2 linked regions of the Methylomagnum ishizawai genome follow. The protein of the gene in region 2 interacts with the protein of the main gene of each other region in a pairwise test. Links are inferred from orthologs where the notes say so. Each region holds a gene or a part of one and is shown on either strand. Other genes may lie near its edges.

Region 1 (2,921 bases), 840 kb from region 2 along the record:
GAGATGGTCGCGGGTGAAATTGGTATAGAGCGCCCCCTTGAACCGGACGCCGTTGAGCCGGCCTTGTTCCAGGCCGTGGGACGAGGCTTCCATCGCCACCGAGCGGAAGCCCAATCCGAGCAGTTCGCCAAGGATGCGGTGGACTTCGATGGCGTCGGGAGTGGTGTGGGTGGTGGGTTGCAGTGCGCCGGGCCGGCCCCAGCCCAAGGTGCCCAGTACGGCGCTGCTATTGTCCAGCGCCTGGGCCAGGAAATGGCTGCACGAGGTTTTGCCGTTGGTGCCGGTGATGCCGATCAGGGCGTCGAAGCCGCGGGAGGGTTCGCCGAAGAAGCGGTCGGCGATGGGGCCGATTTTCCCGGCCAGGTCCGCCACCGGGACACAGGGAACCGAAGCGATGGCGCCCGCCAACTCCGTGCCGCCGCCCTGGGGTTCGTAGAGGATGGCCGCGCAGCCGTTCTGGATCGCCTGCCCGGCGTGGGCTAGGCCATGGACGCGCTGGCCGCGCAGCGCGATGAACCCATCGCCCGCCTGGATGTGCCGGCTATCGTGGACCAAGCCGCCGACCGCGATGGCGGGCGGGGTGGTTTCGGTGAAACCGGCCAGCAATCTTGGTAAGTCGAAAGGGTGGGCATCGGCCAGGCTCATGCGGGTTCGTCCTGTCGGCCTGCCATCAAGGGGGTGGGTTCGTCCGGGGCGATGTTCAACAAGCGCAATGCGCCTTCCATGACGCTGGAGAACACCGGCGCGGCCACGGCACCGCCGTAGTATTCGCCCGCCGAGGGTTCGTCGATCATCACCACCATCACCAAACGCGGCTTGCTGGCCGGGGCCAGTCCCGTGAACAGCGACATGTATAAGGATTCGGTGTAGCCGTGGGCACCGGATTTCTTCACGGTGCCGGTCTTGCCCGAGACCCGGAAGCCGGGGATGGCGGCTTTTTGCGCGGTGCCGCCGGTGGAGACCACGCTTTCCAGCATGGTGCGGACCGTGGTGGCGGTCTTGGCCGACATGATGCGGTGGGCTTCCGGCGGGGTGTCGCGCTTGAGCAGGCTGACCATGGGGATCACGCCGTCGTTGGCCAGGGAGCTATAGGCGCGGGCCAGTTGCGCGGTGGAAGTGGACACGCCATAGCCGAAGGACAGGGTGGCCTGCTCGAAGGCGTTCCAACCCTGGTAGTCGGACAAACGGCCATGGGCCTCGCCGGGAAAGCCGCTGTCCAAAGGCTGGCCGAAGCCGAGATTGTTGTAGAAGGCCCAGAATTTCTTGGGCGGCACGCTGAGGGCGATCTTGGTGACGCCCACGTTGCTGGATTTTTGCAGGATGCCGGTCACATCCAGGCTGCCATAGCTGTGGACATCCTTGACGATGTTGTGGCCGACCCGCATCTGGCCGCCCGCCGTGCTATAGACGGTGTTGGGATGGGTCAGGCCGAGTTCCAGGGCGCAGGCCACGGCGAAGGGCTTCATGGTGGAGCCCGGCTCGTACAAATCGGTGATGGCCCGGTTGCGGGAGGGATTGCCCTTGAGCTTGCCCCGGCTGTTGGGGTTGTAGGAGGGCTGGTTGACCATGGCCAGGACTTCGCCGGTCTGGCTGTCCAGCAAGACCAAGGAGCCCGAACGGGCGCGGTGCTGCATGACCGCTTTTTTCAGTTCGCGGTAGGCTAGATATTGCAGGCGCTCGTCGATGCTCAGGGTCAAATCCTTCCCCGGCACCGGCAGGCGGATGTTTTCCAGGTCTTCGATGATGCGGCGCTTGCCATCGCGGATGATGCGCTTCGCGCCATCGGTGCCGCGCAACGAGGCGTCGAAGCCGAGTTCCATGCCTTCCTGGCCCTTGTCCTCGATATCGGTGAAACCCAGCAGGTGGGCGGTCACTTCGCCGGTCGGGTAGTAGCGGCGGTATTCGCGTTCGTCGTAGATGCCGGGGATGCCCAGCGCCATGGCTTGATCGACCAGTTCCGGGTTCATGCGCCGCTTGATATAGACGAAACCGCGGTGGTCGTCCTGGCCGATGCGCTGCTTGATCTCCTTGACCGACATGCCCACCAGATCGGCCAGGGCCTTCAGTTGTTCATGGGTGACTTCGGTCTTGAGGAATTCCTTGGGGTTGATCCAGATCGATTTCACCGGGGTGCTGACCGCCAGCAATTCGCCGTTGCGGTCGATGATACGGCCCCGGTGGGCGGGCACGGGCAGGATGCCGACATGGCGCAAATCCCCTTGCTGTTTGAGGAACTGCCGGTCCAGCACTTGCAGGAAGACCGCCCGCCCGATCAAGACGGTCATGGCGCACAGGATCAGCATGAGCAGGAAGCGCCAGCGACCGCTGTAATCGTCTTCTTTCACCACGTTCGGTTGGATGATTCGCATGTCGGCGCGACTCGTCTAAGGGTTGATGTAAAGGGTCGATTCACGGGCGGGCAGCACCATGCCCAGGCGGGCGCGGGCCATTTTTTCGATGCGGCTGTGTTCGGCGAAGGTGTTTTGCTCCAACTGCAATTGGCCCCATTCCTCGTCGTAGGCGTCGAGGGCTTGCTCCAACCGCTGGACCTCGGCGAACAACATGCGCGAGCGGTATTTCGTGTACACCACGCCCAGGGCGGAGGCCACGGCTACGGCGACCAGCACCAATAGGGTCCTCATGCCGGAAGCCGCTCGGCGATCCGGAGTACCGCGCTGCGCGCCCTGGGGTTCGCGGCGGTTTCTTCGGCGCTCGGCAGGACGGCCTTGCCGATCCGGGCCAATTTCGGGGCGCGTTCGTCCGGCGCGGGCCACGGCATGGGCGTGGAGCCGCCACTGCGCGACTCGTCGCGCATGAAGCGCTTCACGATCCGGTCTTCCAGGGAATGGAATGCAATCACCGCCATGCGCCCCCCCGGTCGCAAGATTTCCAAGGCTTGCCGCAAACCCGCTTCGAGTTCT
Region 2 (6,999 bases):
GAACACCCCACCCTCACCGGCATCCTGAACAATCTCATGGTCGCCCTGGGCAACATGGGCATCTAAGCAAGCTTGCATCCACACCCGGCCCATGGCATCGTCTCCCGACAGCGAGGCGGCACCACGGACCGGGCCAGCCCGGTCTCCCCCCCCACTTCTCGCACTCCCCGCCCCTCTCGGCCAGCCCGCCGGGGCAGTTCTTCCATCCGTCCCCCCTGCGGGCACCCCGGTGCAAGGAACACGGACCAACCATGGATAACACCGCCAGACGGGTGCTGATTATCGATCCCAGCCTGGAACAGCGGACCCAAATCCGGCGCTTGCTTGAAACCGGTCCGGGACGCCGCTACCACTTCATCGAATGCGCCGATGGCACCGCCGGCCTGCGGGCCTGCCTGGACAACGGCGCGGTCCCGCCCGATTGCGTACTCCTGGCCGAACGCCTGCCCGATGGCGACGCGCTCCAGTTATTGGACGCCCTGGGCGACTATCCGGTCTCCTGCTGTCCGGTGGTGGTGGTGGCCGGGGAGGATTCCAAGCTCGACACCGGGCGGGCCTTGCGGGCCGGCGCCCAGGATTTGATCGGCAGGCGGGTGATCAACGCCGACAGCCTCGTCCGCGCCATGGAGAACGCCATCCTCCGCCACACCCTGGCCCGCGAACTCCGGGGCAGCGAGGCGCGGCTGCGGCTGGGCTCCGAACTAGCGGGGCTGGCCGTCATCGAAATCGACTACCTCGCCGACGTGATGAAGCTCAGCCCCGAGGCCACCACCGTCCTGGGACTGCCCGATACGCTCCGCACCGTGCCCCGCGCCCTGATCCACAGCCTGTTCCACCCCGAGGACCGCGCCGCCATCGACGCCCAGATCGCCCGCGCCTTGCGGCCCGAACATGGCGTGCTGGCGCTGCAACACCGCATCCTGACCCCGGCGGGCCAAGTGCGCTGGTTGTCGGTACGCAAACAGGTGTTTTTCCGCCACCCCCCCAGCGGGAAGGCGCGGCCAACCTCGGCGCTGCTGATGCTGCGCGACATCACCGGGCAAAAGCAGGCCGAAACCCAAGCCCAGGAACACCAGGCCCGGCTGGCCGGCATCGTCGATTCGGCCATGGACGCCATCATCACGGTGGACGCCTGGCAACGGGTGGTACTGTTCAACGCCGCCGCCGAACAGATTTTCCGCTGCCCGGCGGCGGAAGCCATCGGCGGCCCGCTGGAGCGCTTCATCCCGCAAGGACTCCGCGCCGCCCACCGCGAACATTTCCGCCAGTTCGGCAGCGAACCGGTCCAGGCCCGCGCCATGGGCCGCGACGGCCTCTTCAGCGGACTCAGGGCCGACAACGAGGAATTCCCCATCGAAGCCTCCATATCGAGGATCGAGACCGGGGGCGAGCCCTTCTTCACCATCATCCTGCGCGATATCACCCGGCGCAAACAGGCCGAGACCGCCCTGCGCGAAAGCGAGGAGCGCTTCCGCACCTTCTTCGAGACCATCCCGGTCGGCGTGGCCTACCAGGACGCGGTGGGCCGGATCATCCTGATGAACCCCGCCGCCGAGCGCATCCTGGGCCTTTCTCAGGCGGAACTCATGGGCGGGACTTCCCTCAACCTGGAGCAAACCTGTGTGCGGGAGGACGGCTCGCCCTTCCCCCGCGCGGAACATCCAGCCTTGGTGTCGCTGCGTACCGGGCTGGAAGTGCGCGACGTGGTCATGGGGTTCCGCAATCCCCGCGAAAACGATTGGCGCTGGATTTCCATCCACAGCGTGCCGCAGTTCCGGCCTGGGGAAACCCGGCCCTGGCGGGTCTACACCGTGTTCCGCGACATCACCGACCAGCGCCGGGCCGAAATCGCCCTGAACCGTAGCGAGAACCGCTACCGCCTGTTATCCGACACCGCCGGCCGCTTGCTCACCGCCGAAGACCCACACGAACTCATCAACGAGCTTTGCCATAAGGTCATGGCGCATTTGGATTGCCAAGCCTTCCTCAATTACCTGGTGGACGAATCCGACCTGCGCCTGCGCCTGAACGCCTGGGCCGGCATTCCCGCGGAGGTGGCGGCGGCTATCGAATACCTGGATTTCGGCGAAGCCATCTGCGGGAGCGTGGCCCGGACCCAGCGGCGCATCGTGGTCGAGGATGTCGCGAACTCCGGGGACGCCCGCGCCGCCCTGGTCCAAAACCTGGGAATCCAAGCCTATTGCTGCCATCCGCTGATCGCCGGATCGCGCCTGATCGGCACCTTGTCCTTCGGCGCCCGCAACCGGTCCCGCTTCGCCATCGCCGATATCGAGCTGATGCGGATCGTGGCCGACCAGGTCGCCGTCGCCATGCAGCGCATCCTGAGCCAGCACGACCTACAGGCCAGCGAAGAGCGCTACCGCGGCCTGGTCGAACAGGCCGCCGACGGTATTTTCGTCAGCGACGCCGAGGGCCATTACCTCGATATCAATTCGGCGGGCGCGGCCATGCTGGGCTACCACCGGCAAGAAATCCTGCGGCTCGGCCTCACCGATACGGTCGCGCCCCCCGAAATCCCCCGCCTCGCCCCGGAAGTGGCCCGGTTGGCGGAAGGCACGGTGGCGCGCAGCGAATGGCTATTCCGCCGCAAGGATGGCTCCTTGTTCCCTGGCGAAATCATGGCGCGGCGGCTGCCCGGCGGACGTTTACAGGCGATCCTGCGCGATATTTCCGAGCGCAAGCAAAGCGAGGCCAAGCTGCGGGAACAAGCCCAGCGCCTACGCGAAGCCGACCGCCGCAAGGATGAATTCCTGGCGATGCTGGCCCACGAACTCAGGAACCCCCTGGCCCCGATCCGCAACGCCGCCAATATCCTGCGCCATCCGCACCTCGCTCCCGGCGAACTGGGGTGGTGCCGCGATATCATCGAGCGCCAGATCGAACAACTCACCCGGCTGGTGGACGATCTGCTCGACGTGTCGCGCATCACCCGCGGCCATATCGACCTCAAGCAAACCGCGGTGGAAGTCGCGGCCATCCTCGGCCGCGGGGTGGAAACCAGCCGCCCCGTCCTGGAAAGCCAAGGGCACCACCTGGCCGTGACCCTGCCGGACCCGCCGCTGTGGGTGCGGGGCGACCTGATCCGGCTGGCGCAAGTGGTGTCGAACCTGCTCAACAACGCGGCCAAGTACACCGACCCCGGCGGCAGGATCGAACTCGGCACCTGGGCGGAAGGCGGCCGGGTGGTCATCAGCGTCCGCGACAATGGCCGCGGCATCGACCCCGCCGCGCTGCCCGAGTTGTTCGACCTGTTCTATCAGGTGGAGCAAACCCTGGAGCGTACCCAGGGCGGCTTGGGCATCGGCCTGTCCCTGGTCAAGCGGCTGGTGGAATTGCACGGCGGCGTGGTGGAAGCCCATAGCGCGGGCCGGGGCCGGGGTAGCGAGTTCGTGGTGCGCTTGCCCCGGCTCGCGGACCCGGACCCCGCCCACGCCACCCCGCCCGATCCCGCGGGAATCCCGCCAGGGCCGCGCCGGGTGCTGATCGTGGACGACAACGAGGACGCGGCGGACAGCCTGTCCCTGTTGCTCGGCCTCGAAGGCCACCAGACCCTGACGGCCCACGATGGCCCCCAAGCCCTGGCCTTGGCCCTCTCGGTCCGGCCCGAGGCGATCCTGCTCGACATCGGCCTGCCGGGACTCAGCGGCTACGAGGTCTGCCGGAAAATCCGCGAGGCCGGGATGGCGGAGACCTTGATCGTCGCGGTGACGGGCTATGGGCAGGATGGGGATATCCGGCTGGCGCGGGAGGCCGGGTTCGACGCGCACCGGGTCAAGCCGGTCGATCCCGAGGATATCCGGGAACTGCTGGCCCGAGACCCGGACCCCTAAGCCACTACACACCCAAATCGCCCAGTTGCCGCATCTGCCGCACAATCCATTGCTGGCGGCGTCCCACATAAGCCGAGGGTTTTCCGGCCTTCAGCACGATGGGGTTGGGCAGCACGGCGGCCAACAGCGCCGCCTCTTTTTCATCCAAGTGGGCGGCGGTCTTGCCGAAATAAATCCGCGCCGCCTCCGCCACGCCGTAGATGCCGTCGCCGAACTGGGCGATATTGAGATAAACCTCCAGGATGCGCTCCTTGGGCCAACAGGCTTCGATCAGCACGGTGAAATAGGCTTCCAATCCCTTGCGGAAATAACTGCGCCCCGAATACAGGAACAGGTTCTTGGCGGTCTGCTGGGACAAGGTGCTGCCGCCGCGCAGGCGCTTCCCGGCTTGGTTGTGCCGCCACGCCTGCTCGATGGCCTGGAAATCGAAGCCGCCATGCTCGAAGAACCCTTGGTCCTCGGCGGCGATCACGGCGTCCTTGGCGGATGTGGAGATTCCGTCCCAATCGACCCAGTGGTAATTCAGGCGGAAATCCGTGCGCCGGGCAGCGATAGCCTCGGCTTGCGCGATCAACATGAAGCTGGTGATCGGCGGTGGCAGCCAGCGCAGCAGGGCGACCGACGCCACCGTGAGCAAGACGAAGCCCAGCACCAGGCCGCGCAACCAGCGGAAACAGCGGCCTGGCCAGGACACGGCGGGAGTGGATGGCTTGCGCCGGAACATGGATGGCGATTCAACGATGGAAAAGCATGGGGGTCCAAAGCCTGCCTTGGATGCCCCAGCCCCGCCAAAGCCAGCCTTGGACTCCAAAAACACGCTGATTCCGGTCGTGCGCCGGCCCGGAAGCCCGCGCACGCCAGCCGCCATCATAGCGAAAAACCAAGCGAGTTGACTGAACCGGCGGGGGTCGCCAGAATACGCCCCTTTGCGATACGCCCAGCTTGGCTCCCCATCGACACATGAGCGGCGACCCGTCGGACAGCGGCACCTTAATCTCCATACGCGATCTGGTCTTCAGCCGCGGCGACCGGAAAATCTTCGATGGCGTCAGCCTCGATATCCCACGCGGCAAGATCACCGCCATCATGGGACCGAGCGGCACCGGCAAAACCACCCTGCTCAAGCTGATCGGCGGCCAGCTCCGGCCCGACGGCGGCAAGGTCTATGTGGACGGCCAGGATGTCCATCAACTCGGGCGCTCGGCGCTCTACGAACTCCGCAAGCGCATGGGCATGTTGTTCCAGAGCGGGGCGCTGCTCACCGACCTCAGCGTCTACGAGAACGTCGCCTTCCCCCTGCGCGAGCATACCCGGCTCCCGGAATCCATGATCCGCACCCTGGTCCTGATGAAATTGCAGGCGGTGGGATTGCGCGGGGCGCGGGATTTGATGCCGGCGCAGCTTTCGGGCGGCATGGCACGGCGGGTGGCCTTGGCGCGGGCCATCGCCCTCGACCCCATGATGATCTTGTACGACGAACCTTTCACCGGCCAAGACCCTATCTCCATGGGCGTGCTGGTCAAGCTGATCCACGACCTCAACCGGGAATTGGGACTCACCAGCATCGTGGTCTCGCACGATGTCGAGGAAACCATCGGCATCGCCGACCAGGTGTTCCTGATTTCCGAGGGCAAGCTGGTGGGCCAGGGCACGCCCGACCAGATCGAGGAATCCGTTTCGCCCTGGGTCGGACAATTCATCCACGGCCTGGCCGACGGCCCCGTGCCCTTCCATTATCCGGCCCCCGCCTATCTCGATGATTTGTTCGCCGCCCGCGACTGAACCCCAGCCACCCCGAGTCCCATCATGCTAGGTTTCTTGCAGCACCTCGGCCACGTCACGCTGAGCGCCCTCCGCAAACTGGGGCGGGCGCACCTGTTCATCGCCCAGGTCCTGGGCGGCTTCCCGGAGACCCTGTGGCGGCCGCGGCTCCTGGCCGCGCAGATGTATTCGGTCGGCGTGCTGAGCATCCTGCTGATCGGCGTTTCCGGGCTGTTCGTCGGCATGGTGCTGGGCTTGCAGGGCTTCTATGTGCTGTCGGATTTCGGCGCGGAGCAAACCCTCGGGGTCATGGTCGCCGCCTCCCTGGTGCGGGAACTCGGGCCGGTGGTCGCCGCCCTCCTGTACTCGGGCCGGGCCGGTTCCGCCCTCGCCGCCGAAATCGGCCTGATGAAAGCCACCGAGCAATTGTCCGGCATGGAAATGATGGCGGTCGATCCCATCCGCCGCATCGTCGCGCCCCGCTTCTTCGCCGGGCTGCTGTCCATGCCCTTGCTGGCGGCGATCTTCACCGCCATCGGTGTGATGGGCGGCTATTTCGTGGGCGTGGGACTCTTGGGCGTGGACGAGGGCGCGTTCTGGTCGCAGATGCAGAGCAAGATCGATTTTTACGACGATGTCCTGAACGGACTCATCAAAAGCACCGTGTTCGGGGTGATCGTGACCTGGATCGCCGTGTTCGAGGGTTATGATTCCGTGCCCACGGCGGAAGGCATCAGCCGGGCGACGACCCGCTCGGTGGTGTACTCGGCCTTCGCGGTGCTGGGATCGGATTTCGTGTTGACGGCCTTGATGTTTGGAGACGCCTAATAATGCAGGCTAGCAAAGCAATCGAAACCTGGGTGGGTTTATTCGTCGCGATGGGCTTGGTCGCGCTGTTCTTCGTGGCGATGCAGGTCAGCAACCTCGCGGAACTCCACACCAACGAGGCCAGCTACAAGATCACGGCGCGGTTCGAGAACATCGGCAGCCTCAAGGTGCGGGCGCCGGTCTCGGTGGCCGGGGTCAAGATCGGCCGGGTCAGCCATATCGGCTTCGACAACAAGACCTTCGAGGCCATCGTCGAGATGCGGATCGAGCCGCAATTCAACACCCTGCCGGTGGACACCAGCGCCAGCATCCTGACGGCGGGCCTCTTGGGCGAACAATACATCGGGCTCTCGCCCGGCGGCTTCGACGACACCCTCAAGGACGGCGACGAACTGGAACTGACCCAGTCGGCCATCATCCTGGAACAGGTCATCAGCCGGTTCCTGTTCAACAAGGCCGAAAGCGGCTCGGGCAACAATAACGGCGGCGGCTCCGACGACGAATCGGCGGACTCCGGTTCCACCCCCCCCGCCAGCCCGCCGGCCCCCGCCGTGAACAC

Evidence for each region.
Region 1: the proteins of mtgA (region 2) and K5658_RS03245 interact in binary tests that used the Escherichia coli proteins (3 or more experiments, as listed by UniProt). The link is inferred for Methylomagnum ishizawai from one-to-one orthologs.

Annotation. Positions count from the first base shown.
Region 1 is NZ_AP019783.1:733,222-736,142, forward strand. What follows is about bases 6-2,921. They hold K5658_RS03245 (peptidoglycan D,D-transpeptidase FtsI family protein), read right to left. Parts: upstream 2,370-2,921; coding sequence 642-2,369; downstream 6-641. Other genes in these bases: K5658_RS03240 (UDP-N-acetylmuramoyl-L-alanyl-D-glutamate--2,6-diaminopimelate ligase), read right to left, coding at 6-645; ftsL (cell division protein FtsL), read right to left, coding at 2,385-2,642; rsmH (16S rRNA (cytosine(1402)-N(4))-methyltransferase RsmH), read right to left, coding at 2,639-2,921. In the rest of the region: more of K5658_RS03240, read right to left, coding at 1-5. UniProt on the Escherichia coli protein: Essential cell division protein that catalyzes cross-linking of the peptidoglycan cell wall at the division septum. Required for localization of FtsN.
Region 2 is NZ_AP019783.1:1,569,961-1,576,959, reverse strand. Bases 2,716-5,702 are described here. They hold mtgA (monofunctional biosynthetic peptidoglycan transglycosylase), read right to left. Parts: upstream 4,576-5,702; coding sequence 3,856-4,575; downstream 2,716-3,855. Other genes in these bases: mlaE (lipid asymmetry maintenance ABC transporter permease subunit MlaE), read left to right, coding at 5,658-5,702; K5658_RS07305 (ABC transporter ATP-binding protein), read left to right, coding at 4,812-5,633; K5658_RS07315 (PAS domain S-box protein), read left to right, coding at 2,716-3,851. Also shown: K5658_RS07320 (DUF4404 family protein), read left to right, coding at 1-66; more of K5658_RS07315, read left to right, coding at 252-2,715; more of mlaE, read left to right, coding at 5,703-6,440; outer membrane lipid asymmetry maintenance protein MlaD, read left to right, coding at 6,443-6,999. UniProt on the Escherichia coli protein: Peptidoglycan polymerase that catalyzes glycan chain elongation from lipid-linked precursors. May play a role in peptidoglycan assembly during cell division in collaboration with other cell division proteins.